3 linked regions of the Halorhodospira halochloris genome follow. The protein of the gene in region 2 interacts with the protein of the main gene of each other region in a pairwise test. Links are inferred from orthologs where the notes say so. Each region holds a gene or a part of one and is shown on either strand. Other genes may lie near its edges.

What was found.
Region 1: the proteins of groL (region 2) and HH1059_RS09270 interact in binary tests that used the Escherichia coli proteins (3 or more experiments, as listed by UniProt). The link is inferred for Halorhodospira halochloris from one-to-one orthologs.
Region 3: the proteins of groL (region 2) and aceE interact in binary tests that used the Escherichia coli proteins (3 or more experiments, as listed by UniProt). The link is inferred for Halorhodospira halochloris from one-to-one orthologs.

What each region holds. Positions count from the first base shown.
Region 1 is NZ_AP017372.2:2,023,216-2,026,163, forward strand. What follows is about bases 156-2,948. They hold HH1059_RS09270 (ABC transporter ATP-binding protein), read right to left. Parts: upstream 2,067-2,948; coding sequence 1,245-2,066; downstream 156-1,244. Other genes in these bases: mlaD (outer membrane lipid asymmetry maintenance protein MlaD), read right to left, coding at 156-454; mlaE (lipid asymmetry maintenance ABC transporter permease subunit MlaE), read right to left, coding at 472-1,248; HH1059_RS09275 (KpsF/GutQ family sugar-phosphate isomerase), read left to right, coding at 2,370-2,948. In the rest of the region: more of mlaD, read right to left, coding at 1-155. UniProt on the Escherichia coli protein: Part of the ABC transporter complex MlaFEDB, which is involved in a phospholipid transport pathway that maintains lipid asymmetry in the outer membrane by retrograde trafficking of phospholipids from the outer membrane to the inner membrane.
Region 2 is NZ_AP017372.2:125,627-128,744, reverse strand. Bases 15-2,977 are described here. They hold groL (chaperonin GroEL), read left to right. Parts: upstream 15-651; coding sequence 652-2,304; downstream 2,305-2,977. Other genes in these bases: HH1059_RS00590 (lysophospholipid acyltransferase family protein), read left to right, coding at 2,760-2,977; groES (co-chaperone GroES), read left to right, coding at 257-547. Also shown: more of HH1059_RS00590, read left to right, coding at 2,978-3,118.
Region 3 is NZ_AP017372.2:2,683,451-2,686,818, forward strand. What follows is about bases 34-3,246. They hold aceE (pyruvate dehydrogenase (acetyl-transferring), homodimeric type), read right to left. Parts: upstream 2,913-3,246; coding sequence 234-2,912; downstream 34-233. Other genes in these bases: aceF (dihydrolipoyllysine-residue acetyltransferase), read right to left, coding at 34-231; fba (class II fructose-bisphosphate aldolase), read right to left, coding at 3,000-3,246. Also shown: more of aceF, read right to left, coding at 1-33; more of fba, read right to left, coding at 3,247-3,368. UniProt on the Escherichia coli protein: Component of the pyruvate dehydrogenase (PDH) complex, that catalyzes the overall conversion of pyruvate to acetyl-CoA and CO(2).

The sequences.
Region 1 (2,948 bases), 1.9 Mb from region 2 along the record:
AATCCCCCATTGAGCTTATAAACTGACCTATTAACCTCTCCAGGACCACCGCGGATTGAGTCTCGGTGAATTGATCGCCCGGCTGGAGAGTCTCGTCTTCCCAACCCGGATCTATTCCTATGTATTGTTCACCCAACAACCCAGATGTATAGATTGCAGCCCTACTGTCAGCGGGTATGGAGTCGTACCTTTGGTCTATATTGAGCACCACTCGTGCCTGATGGGTCTGCGGATCGAGACGAATGGTTTCAACCCGGCCAATCTTTACCCCGGCCATCTGCACCTGCGCCCTCTCGCGCAATCCCGCCACGTTGTCAAACGTCGCGCTAACCTGGTAACCGGGGGATTTGCGAATCTCCACTAGGCCGCTAACTTGCAGCGAAAGGAACAGCATCGCAGCCAGCGCCACCACCACGAAAAGCCCAACCCATATCTCTACAAGCCGCTGTTGCATAAGTTTTCTCTCTAAAATCAGCCGAACATCAGGGCCGTTAACAGAAAGTCCAGGCCGAGGACTATAAGAGACGCATGAACCACACTCAACGTAGTCGCCCGACTGACTCCTTCGGAAGTCGGCACCGCCATATACCCCTTATGAAGCGCAACCCAGCCCACTACCACAGCAAAAACTACGCTTTTTATAAGCCCATTGAGTATATCATCCCGGACGCTAACAGCATTCTGCATGTTAGACCAAAAGGCACCGCCGTCGATTCCCACCATGCCCACCGATACCAAATAACCGCCAATTATGCCTACCGCGCTAAATATGGTTGCCAATAGCGGGACGGCGATGAGAACCCCAAGGAAACGCGGCACCAGGATACGCCTTTCCGGATCAATCGCCATCATCTCCATGCTCGACAACTGCTCTGTAGCACGCATCAGGCCAACCTCTGCGGTAAGGGCTGAACCAGCCCGACCGGCAAAGAGCAGTGCCGTGACCACCGGCCCTAGCTCCCGGACCAGAGTTAGTGCAACCATCACGCCTACCTGCTCGGCGGCACCGAAATCCGAGAGGGTGTAATAGCCCTGCAAGCCGAGCACCATGCCAATGAAGAGCGCCGATACGACAATTATGACTAGCGATAGAACGCCAAGCTTGTAGACTTGATCAATAACCAGCAGGGGGCGGCGCACCCCAATCGACAAGGAGCGCATTAGCCGCAAAAAGAGGAAGACGCCCTCACCCACCCCCCTCAAACCAGTTATTACCTTGTTGCCAAGTGCCTGTAACAGGCTAATCACGCTTGCAGCTCCTTATGTATCTCTTCGGCAAAACTCGGTCCGGGGTAGTGAAAAGGCACAGGGCCATCGGCACGGGCATCGATGAATTGACGCACCGCTGGATATTCGGAACGCCGCAGCTGTTCAGGCGTGCCCTCCGCGATCAGCCTACCCTCGGCCAGAAGGTAGACGTAATCAGCTATGGCCAGGGTCTCTTCGACATCATGGGAAACCAGAACGGAAGTTAGCCCAAGGATGTCATTGAGCCTCCTTATCAAGTCAACTAGCACACCCATGGTAATGGGATCTTGACCGGCAAAGGGTTCATCGTACATAACCAGGACCGGATCCAAGGCAATCGCCCGTGCCATAGCAACTCGCCTAGCCATACCTCCAGAAAGTTCGCTAGGCATTAGGTTCTGCGCCCCGCGCAGGCCGACTGCCTCCAGCTTTAAAAGCACCAAAGTACGCAGCAAAGGCTCCGGTAGCCGGGTGTGTTCGCGCACGGGAAAGGCGACATTCTCGAACACATTCAGGTGGGTGAACAGGGCCCCGCTCTGGAAGAGAACCCCCATACGTCGACGTAACGCGTATAGCTCGCGGCGCTTTAGCTTAGGCACCTCAACGCCTGCAACCTCCACCAGGCCCTCAGTAGGAGCGAGTTGCCCACCCAAAACCCGCAACATAGTAGTCTTGCCACTACCACTGGGGCCCATTATTGCAGTCACTTTGCCGCTGCGTATATCAACGTCAACGCCGTCAAAAATCCACCGGGAGCCACGTCGCACCTTTAGACCACGCACTTTGGCAAAGATATCATTTGCTTCATCGACGGCCATGGTTATTGTGCCTGTATTATAATCTGAACAATCTATCCGGATAGGGCTAAAAACCTCTTCGAGGACCAAGTATCCACTCAACTGACCATGCGGTCAAACTAGCGCAGGCCGGAGAAATACTGATAGCCTCGCAGGGATGACTCACGGATCCGCCAAAGCCGCAGTTGCGTGGCTTTACAGGTTGCTAGAAGATCTCCAAGAGCAAGCACTAAGGTGTCAAGAGAATTGAACAACACCCTCTACCAAAGCAAGTCAGAGCACAACGACCAGGAACTTGCTGAGCACCAAGAGACAAATAAGCGTCTGCAGAGACTTGGCCAGGAGGTACTTAAGCTGGAAGCAAAGGCTGTCAACTCTTTGGCTGAACGCATCGGTGATAACTTCAGCAGAGCCTGCCGCCATATACTATCCTGCACTGGCAGGGTAATAGTCACCGGCATGGGTAAATCGGGGCATATAGGCTCTAAAATAGCAGCCACCCTAGCCAGCACCGGCACCCCGGCGTTTTTCGTCCACCCCGGCGAAGCTAGCCATGGCGATCTAGGCATGATAACCGGCGCCGATGTGGTGCTGGCTCTTTCCAACTCTGGCGAAACCCATGAACTCAACGCCATATTGCCCCGCTTAAGGCGTCTCGGCGTACCGCTTATCTCCCTTACCGGCAATCCGGATTCCACCCTGGCCCGCGAAGCCACAGTGCACATCGACATACAGGTGGAAAAGGAGGCATGCCCCTTGGGCTTAGCACCAACCTCTAGCACAACCGCGAGTCTAGCTATGGGCGATGCGCTAGCGATAGCCCTGCTTGATGCCCGCGGCTTTACTGCCGAGGACTTTGCCCGCTCCCACCCTGGCGGTCGCCTGGGTCGGCGACTTCTGCTG
Region 2 (3,118 bases):
AGGCAAAAAAATTTGCAGCGGGTAGACCTGCTCGGGGTTGAATTCTATCACTACCGTCCGCATCTAGTGATGCAAGGCAAGCGCCGGCATCGCTCGCTGGGCCAATCCACTTGACGATGCCACGTTGACCGGTATTATTAGCACTCAACTCAAGCGAGTGCTAACAGCCCAGTCTAAGACTGGAGAGGCAATCGAATAATCAAATGAGCACCATTCACTCAACTCTTAACGAACATAAATAAAGGAGTGAGGATAGATGAGCAGCATCCGTCCCCTACACGACCGAGTAGTGATACAACGCCTTGAGGAGGAGCGTACCTCGCCAGGCGGGATCGTGATCCCTGAAACCGCTGCCGAAAAGCCGATGAAAGGCAAGGTTATCGCCGTCGGCAACGGCAAGATGCTTGACAATGGTGAGCGCCGACCGGTGGAAGTGAGCGTCGGTGATCAGGTGCTGTTCGGCAAATACTCCGGCACCGAAGTGAAGATCGACGGCGAGGATTATCTCGTGATGCGTGAAGACGACATCATGGCCGTCTTCCAATAGCCGAATAGGCGTACCATCTCCAACCACAAGGCGGTTGTAGACAAACAACTTAGATCAAGATCAGAACACAAGCGTTAACAGGTCAACTAACAGAGGAGCCGACCATGGCTGCAAAAGAGATTCGCTTCTCCGATGATGCGCGCCAGCGCATGATGAGCGGCGTCAACCAACTCGCCAACGCCGTAAAGGTCACATTAGGTCCACGCGGGCGTAATGCAGTTCTCGACAAGAGCTTTGGCGCCCCAACCGTGACTAAAGATGGTGTATCGGTTGCTAAGGAGATCGAGCTCGAAGATCACTTCGAGAACATGGGCGCTCAGATGCTCAAAGAGGTCTCATCGCAGACCTCAGATGTTGCCGGAGATGGCACTACTACGGCTACTGTGCTCGCTCAGGCCATCCTGCGCGAGGGCATGAAGTCGCTTGCCGCCGGCATGAGCCCCATGGAGCTCAAAAAGGGCATCGAAAAGGCCACTGAGACAGCATCGAGCTACCTAGCCAGCGATCTCTCCAAGCCCTGCGAGGACGACAATTCGATTGCTCAGGTCGGCACCATCTCGGCCAACTCAGACGAAGCTGTCGGGCGCATCATTGCCGATGCCATGGGCAAAGTCGGCAAAGAGGGCGTCATTACCGTAGAAGAGGGGTCCGGCCTGGAGAACGAGCTGGATGTAGTTGAAGGCATGCAGTTCGATCGTGGCTACCTCTCGCCTTACTTTGTAACCAATCAGCAATCGATGAAGGCGGAACTCGAGGACGCCGCGATCCTGCTGCACGACAAGAAGATCTCCAACATCCGCGATCTTCTGCCGCTGCTCGAGGGCGTAGCCAAGCAAAACCGCCCACTGCTGATAGTCGCAGAAGAGGTAGAAGGCGAGGCGCTGGCCACCTTAGTGGTCAACAACCTGCGCGGTATCGTCAAGGTTTGCGCCGTAAAAGCCCCTGGCTTCGGCGATCGACGCAAGGCCATGCTCCAGGATATCGCCATTCTTACCGGCGGTACTGTGATCTCCGATGAGGTCGGCATGACCCTGGAGAACGCCACCGTTGATGACCTCGGCTCGGCCAAGAAGGTGCAGATCTCCAAAGAGGAGACCACCATCGTCGGCGGCGCCGGACGCAACGACGACATCATGGCGCGCGTCGAGCAGATCCGCAAGCAGATGGAGGACTCTACCTCCGACTACGACAAAGAGAAGCTGCAAGAGCGTGTTGCCAAGCTGGTAGGTGGCGTTGCAGTTATCAAGGTCGGCGCTGCCACCGAAGTCGAGATGAAGGAGAAGAAGGCTCGGGTCGAGGACGCCCTGCACGCCACCCGAGCTGCTGTTGAGGAAGGCATCGTCTCCGGCGGTGGTACAGCACTGATCAGGGCGCTATCCTCGCTGGAAAACCTGACGGGTCAGAACGAAGAACAGACCCAGGGTATTGCCTTAGTGCGACGTGCTATGGAAGAGCCGCTGCGCCAGCTGGTCACCAATGCCGGCGAAGACGCCTCGGTCATTGTTAACAAGGTCAAGGAAGGCAGCGGTAACTACGGCTATAACGTCGCCACCGGTGAGTACTGCGACTTAGTACAGGCGGGTGTGCTCGACCCGACCAAGGTCACTCGCTCAGCGCTGCAAAACGCAGCCTCCGTCGCCGCACTGATGCTGACCACCGAGGCAATGGTCGCCGACCTGCCAAAGAAGGACGATGAAGGCGGTGGCGGCGACATGGGTGGCATGGGCGGCATGGGTGGCATGGGTGGCATGATGTAAGCTGCCCTGCTTCCGTGGCCTATAGGCGCCATGTATCATAAACCCCTGCTGGGCTTAGCTCGGCGGGGGTTTTTATTGTTGTTTTGCGTAAATTCTAATGGTGGCCTCTAAAAACTTCGCCGGCGCCACCATCCGCCCCGGTGTGGAGGACGCAGTGAATCCATCCCTGGAGGCTTCATGGCGCCATCCCCGCGCCAAGACCTCCACACCGGGGCGGATGGTGGCGCCGGCGAAGTTTTTAGAGGTTCCCTAATGCAAATTGGCTATCCCAAATAGCGCCGACAACAACTCCCCCAGAGCCTAGCCACCTCGGCGAGTATGGGGGCGCCATGAAGACATCCCTGGAGGCCTCATGGCGCCCCCCTAGCCTCAAAGCCCTCTACACCGAGGCAACTAAGCTCAGGGGGAGTTTTATATAGTTAACTCCTTAGGATTAGCTACTACAGCAAATTGGTATGAGCAAAAAACCGGAACCAACCCAGTTGAAACCGATGCGCCCCAAAAAGAAGAAGAAAAAACCGCCGCACAACATTTACCACCCCTACTACTGGCCAACCTGGCTTGGACTCGGGGCAATGCGGCTATTGACTCTCTTACCTGTCGCAGCGCTTGGGCGATTAGGTGACGGCCTTGGAATGCTGCTTTGGGCACTGGTATCGAAACGTAGGCATATAGTGCGCACCAACATTGAGCTGGCCTTTGCCGATTGGCCAACTAACAAGCAGAGGGAGCTTGAACGTCGCCATTTTCGTTCAGCCTCGCGGGGTATGCTCGAAGGGGCACTAGCATGGTGGACTCCCGGCGATAAGCTAAG
Region 3 (3,368 bases), 2.6 Mb from region 2 along the record:
ATCCAGGGTAAGAATGACGCTGCCCTCCGAGACGCGGTCCCCCACCCCGACGTGGAGCTCTTGGACTACGCCACCGGCGCTCGACGGCACTTCCATGCTCGCCTTATCCGATTCCAGTGTGATCAGCGATTGCTCCGGGGCAACCACATCCCCCGGAGCAACCAACACCTCGATGATTTCTACATCTGCAAAATCGCCGATATCAGGGACCTTGACTTGTTCAACTGCCACGGTCACACCTCCCACGGATTAGCGGCATCAGTGGCAAGTCCATACTCTTTCACGGCCTGTCCTACCTTAGCCGCATCAATCTCACCCTGCTCAGCCAGCGCCCACAATGCCGTCGTCGTGATCTGGTAGCGATCAACCTCAAAGAAGCGGCGCAGACTCTCGCGAGTATCCGAACGCCCGAAACCATCGGTCCCCAGCACCCAGTAGGGCCGATCAATATACGGCCTAACCTGCTCGGCGTAGGCGCGGACATAATCGGTCGCGGCGACAGCAGGTCCCGTATAATCGGCCAAGCACTGCTCGATATAGGGGCGTGCAGCTTTGCTAGCGCCGTGCAAGCGCTGCTGACGCTGACAGCTCATGCCGTCTCGAGCCAGCTCAGTAAATGATGGACAACTCCAAATGTCGGCCTGCACCCCCCAGTCGTCTTCAAGCAGCTGCGCCGCTGCCATCACTTCGCGCATGATACTTCCGGAACCGAGCAGCTGAACCCGCGGCGCATCAGACGCAGCATCACCGTGGCTAAAGCAGTACATGCCGCGCAGGATGCCCTCCTCGACCCCCTGCGGTAACGCCGGCTGCGGGTAGTTTTCGTTATATATAGTGATATAGAAGAAGACATTATCCTGATCGGCAAACATCCGCTGCATACCGCCTTGGAGAATAACCGCAAGCTCATAAGCAAAGGCCGGATCGTAGCTGATGCAGTTAGGAATAGCCGAAGCCAAAAGGTGGCTATGGCCATCCTGGTGCTGCAGCCCCTCGCCGTTGAGCGTAGTCCGGCCTGCGGTGCCGCCCATTAAGAAGCCGCGCGCCTGGATATCGCCCGCCGCCCAAATAAGATCCCCGACACGCTGGAATCCGAACATTGAGTAGAAGATATAGAATGGGACCATATTAACGCCGTGATTAGCGTAAGCCGTAGCAGCGGCTATCCAGGTCGACATAGCCCCCGCTTCGTCGATCCCCTCTTCCAAGATCTGACCCTTCTTATCCTCTTTATAAAACATCAATTGATCGGCATCCTCGGGCTCGTAGAGCTGCCCGACCGAGGAGTAGATGCCAAGCTGACGAAATAGCCCCTCCATACCGAAGGTGCGCGCCTCATCCGGGACTATCGGTACGATATTCTGACCAACATTCTTATCCCGCGTCAGTGCCGTCAGGGCACGGACAAAGGCCATTGTGGTCGACTGCTCGCGATCGCCACTGCCCTCAAGCAGGGCCTTAAACGTATCCAGCTGCGGAACCTCTAGCGCCGGCGCCCGCTGCACTCGCTGCGGCAGGTAACCACCGAGGGCTCGGCGGCGCTCGTGCAGGTAGCGAATCTCCGGGGCATCATCATCCGGCTTGTAGAACGGCGTCTCTTTAAGCTGCTCATCTGGGATGGGAATCTCGTAGTGATCGCGAAACTTACGCAGCGCGCTCTCGCCCATCTTCTTTTGCTGGTGAGTAATGTTCTGGCCCTCACCAGCCTCACCCATGCCGTAACCCTTGACTGTCTTCGCTAAGATGACCGTCGGCTGACCGGTGTGATTGACTGCGGCGTGGTAGGCGGCATAGACCTTATGCGGATCGTGGCCACCGCGGTTAAGGCGGTAGATGTCGTAGTCCGACATGCCCGCGACCATCTGCTCTAGCTCGGGATACTTAGCAAAGAAGTGCTTGCGCGTATAGTCGCCGCCGCGAGCCTTGAACGCCTGATACTCGCCGTCGACGCACTCCTCCATGCGCTGCTGCAACAGCCCGGTGTGATCCATCTCCAGCAGCGGATCCCAGCGCGACCCCCAAATGACCTTGATGACGTTCCAGCCAGCGCCGCGAAACTCGCCTTCAAGTTCCTGAATAATCTTACTATTGCCGCGCACCGGACCATCTAGGCGCTGTAGGTTGCAGTTAACGACAAAGATCAAATTATCCAAGTTTTCGCGCGCGGCGGTATCGATTGAGCCGAGAGATTCAGGCTCATCCATCTCGCCATCGCCCATGAAGGCCCAGACCTTGCGCCCCGAGGTGTCACGGATACCCCGATCGTGCATATAGCGCATGAACCGGGCCTGTTGCACAGCTTGAATCGGCCCCAGCCCCATAGATACGGTGGGGAATTGCCAAAAGTCCGGCATCAGCCACGGATGCGGGTAAGAACTGACCCCCTGACCATCGACGTCGCGCCGGAAGTTGCTGATTTGCTCTTCACTCAATCGCCCTTCGAGGAAGGCCCGGGCATAGATACCTGGTGCAGAGTGGCCTTGAATAAAGACCATATCGCCATCTTGTTCGGCATTAGGCGCCCGCCAAAAGTGGTTAAAGCCGATTTCGTAAAGCGTGCAGGCCGATGCATAGCTAGCGATATGGCCGCCGATACCATCATTTTGACGATTGGCATTGACCACCATAGCGATAGCATTCCAGCGCACCAGCGAGCGGATGCGCCACTCTAGGTGGTGATCGCGATACTCCGGTGGGCGGGCCTCAAGGTGGCGGGGAATGGTATTGATGTAGCCTGTGGTGGCCTTAAACGGTAAGTGGCCGCAGCGCCGGCGACCTTTCTCTACCAACTTCTCGAGTATGAAGTGGGCCCTCTCTGGCCCTTCGTTATCGATTACAGCATCCAGGGCCTCAAGCCACTCTTGGATCTCCTCCGGATCGGGATCGTCGTGCAACTGCGGTATAGCAGCCATACATCACCTCTTGGCTAAGAGACGCTGATTAGCCGCCCCGCAAGCCGCACGGAGTGCAGCTCGCAGGGCTTTAGCGGCTAATAAAGGTTAGCTGACTTTGGGGTCGAGCTCACCGGATTCATAACGCTCGAACATCACCGCCGTTGACAGCGGCTTGATCTTAGAGGCCATGCCGGCTGAACCGAAGGCCTCATAACGAGCCTTACAGATCTCCTTCATGGCATCGGTGGAGGCCTGGAGGAACTTGCGTGGGTCGAAGTTCGACTTGTTCTCGGCTAGGTGTTTGCGGACTGCACCAGTCGAGGCCAGGCGCAAGTCGGTGTCGATGTTTACCTTGCGCACCCCGTTCTTGATCCCCTCCTGGACCTCTTCTACTGGCACACCGTAGGTCTCGGGGATCTCCCCGCCGTACTGGTTAATGATCTCCAGCCACTCTTGCGGGACTTGCGACGAACC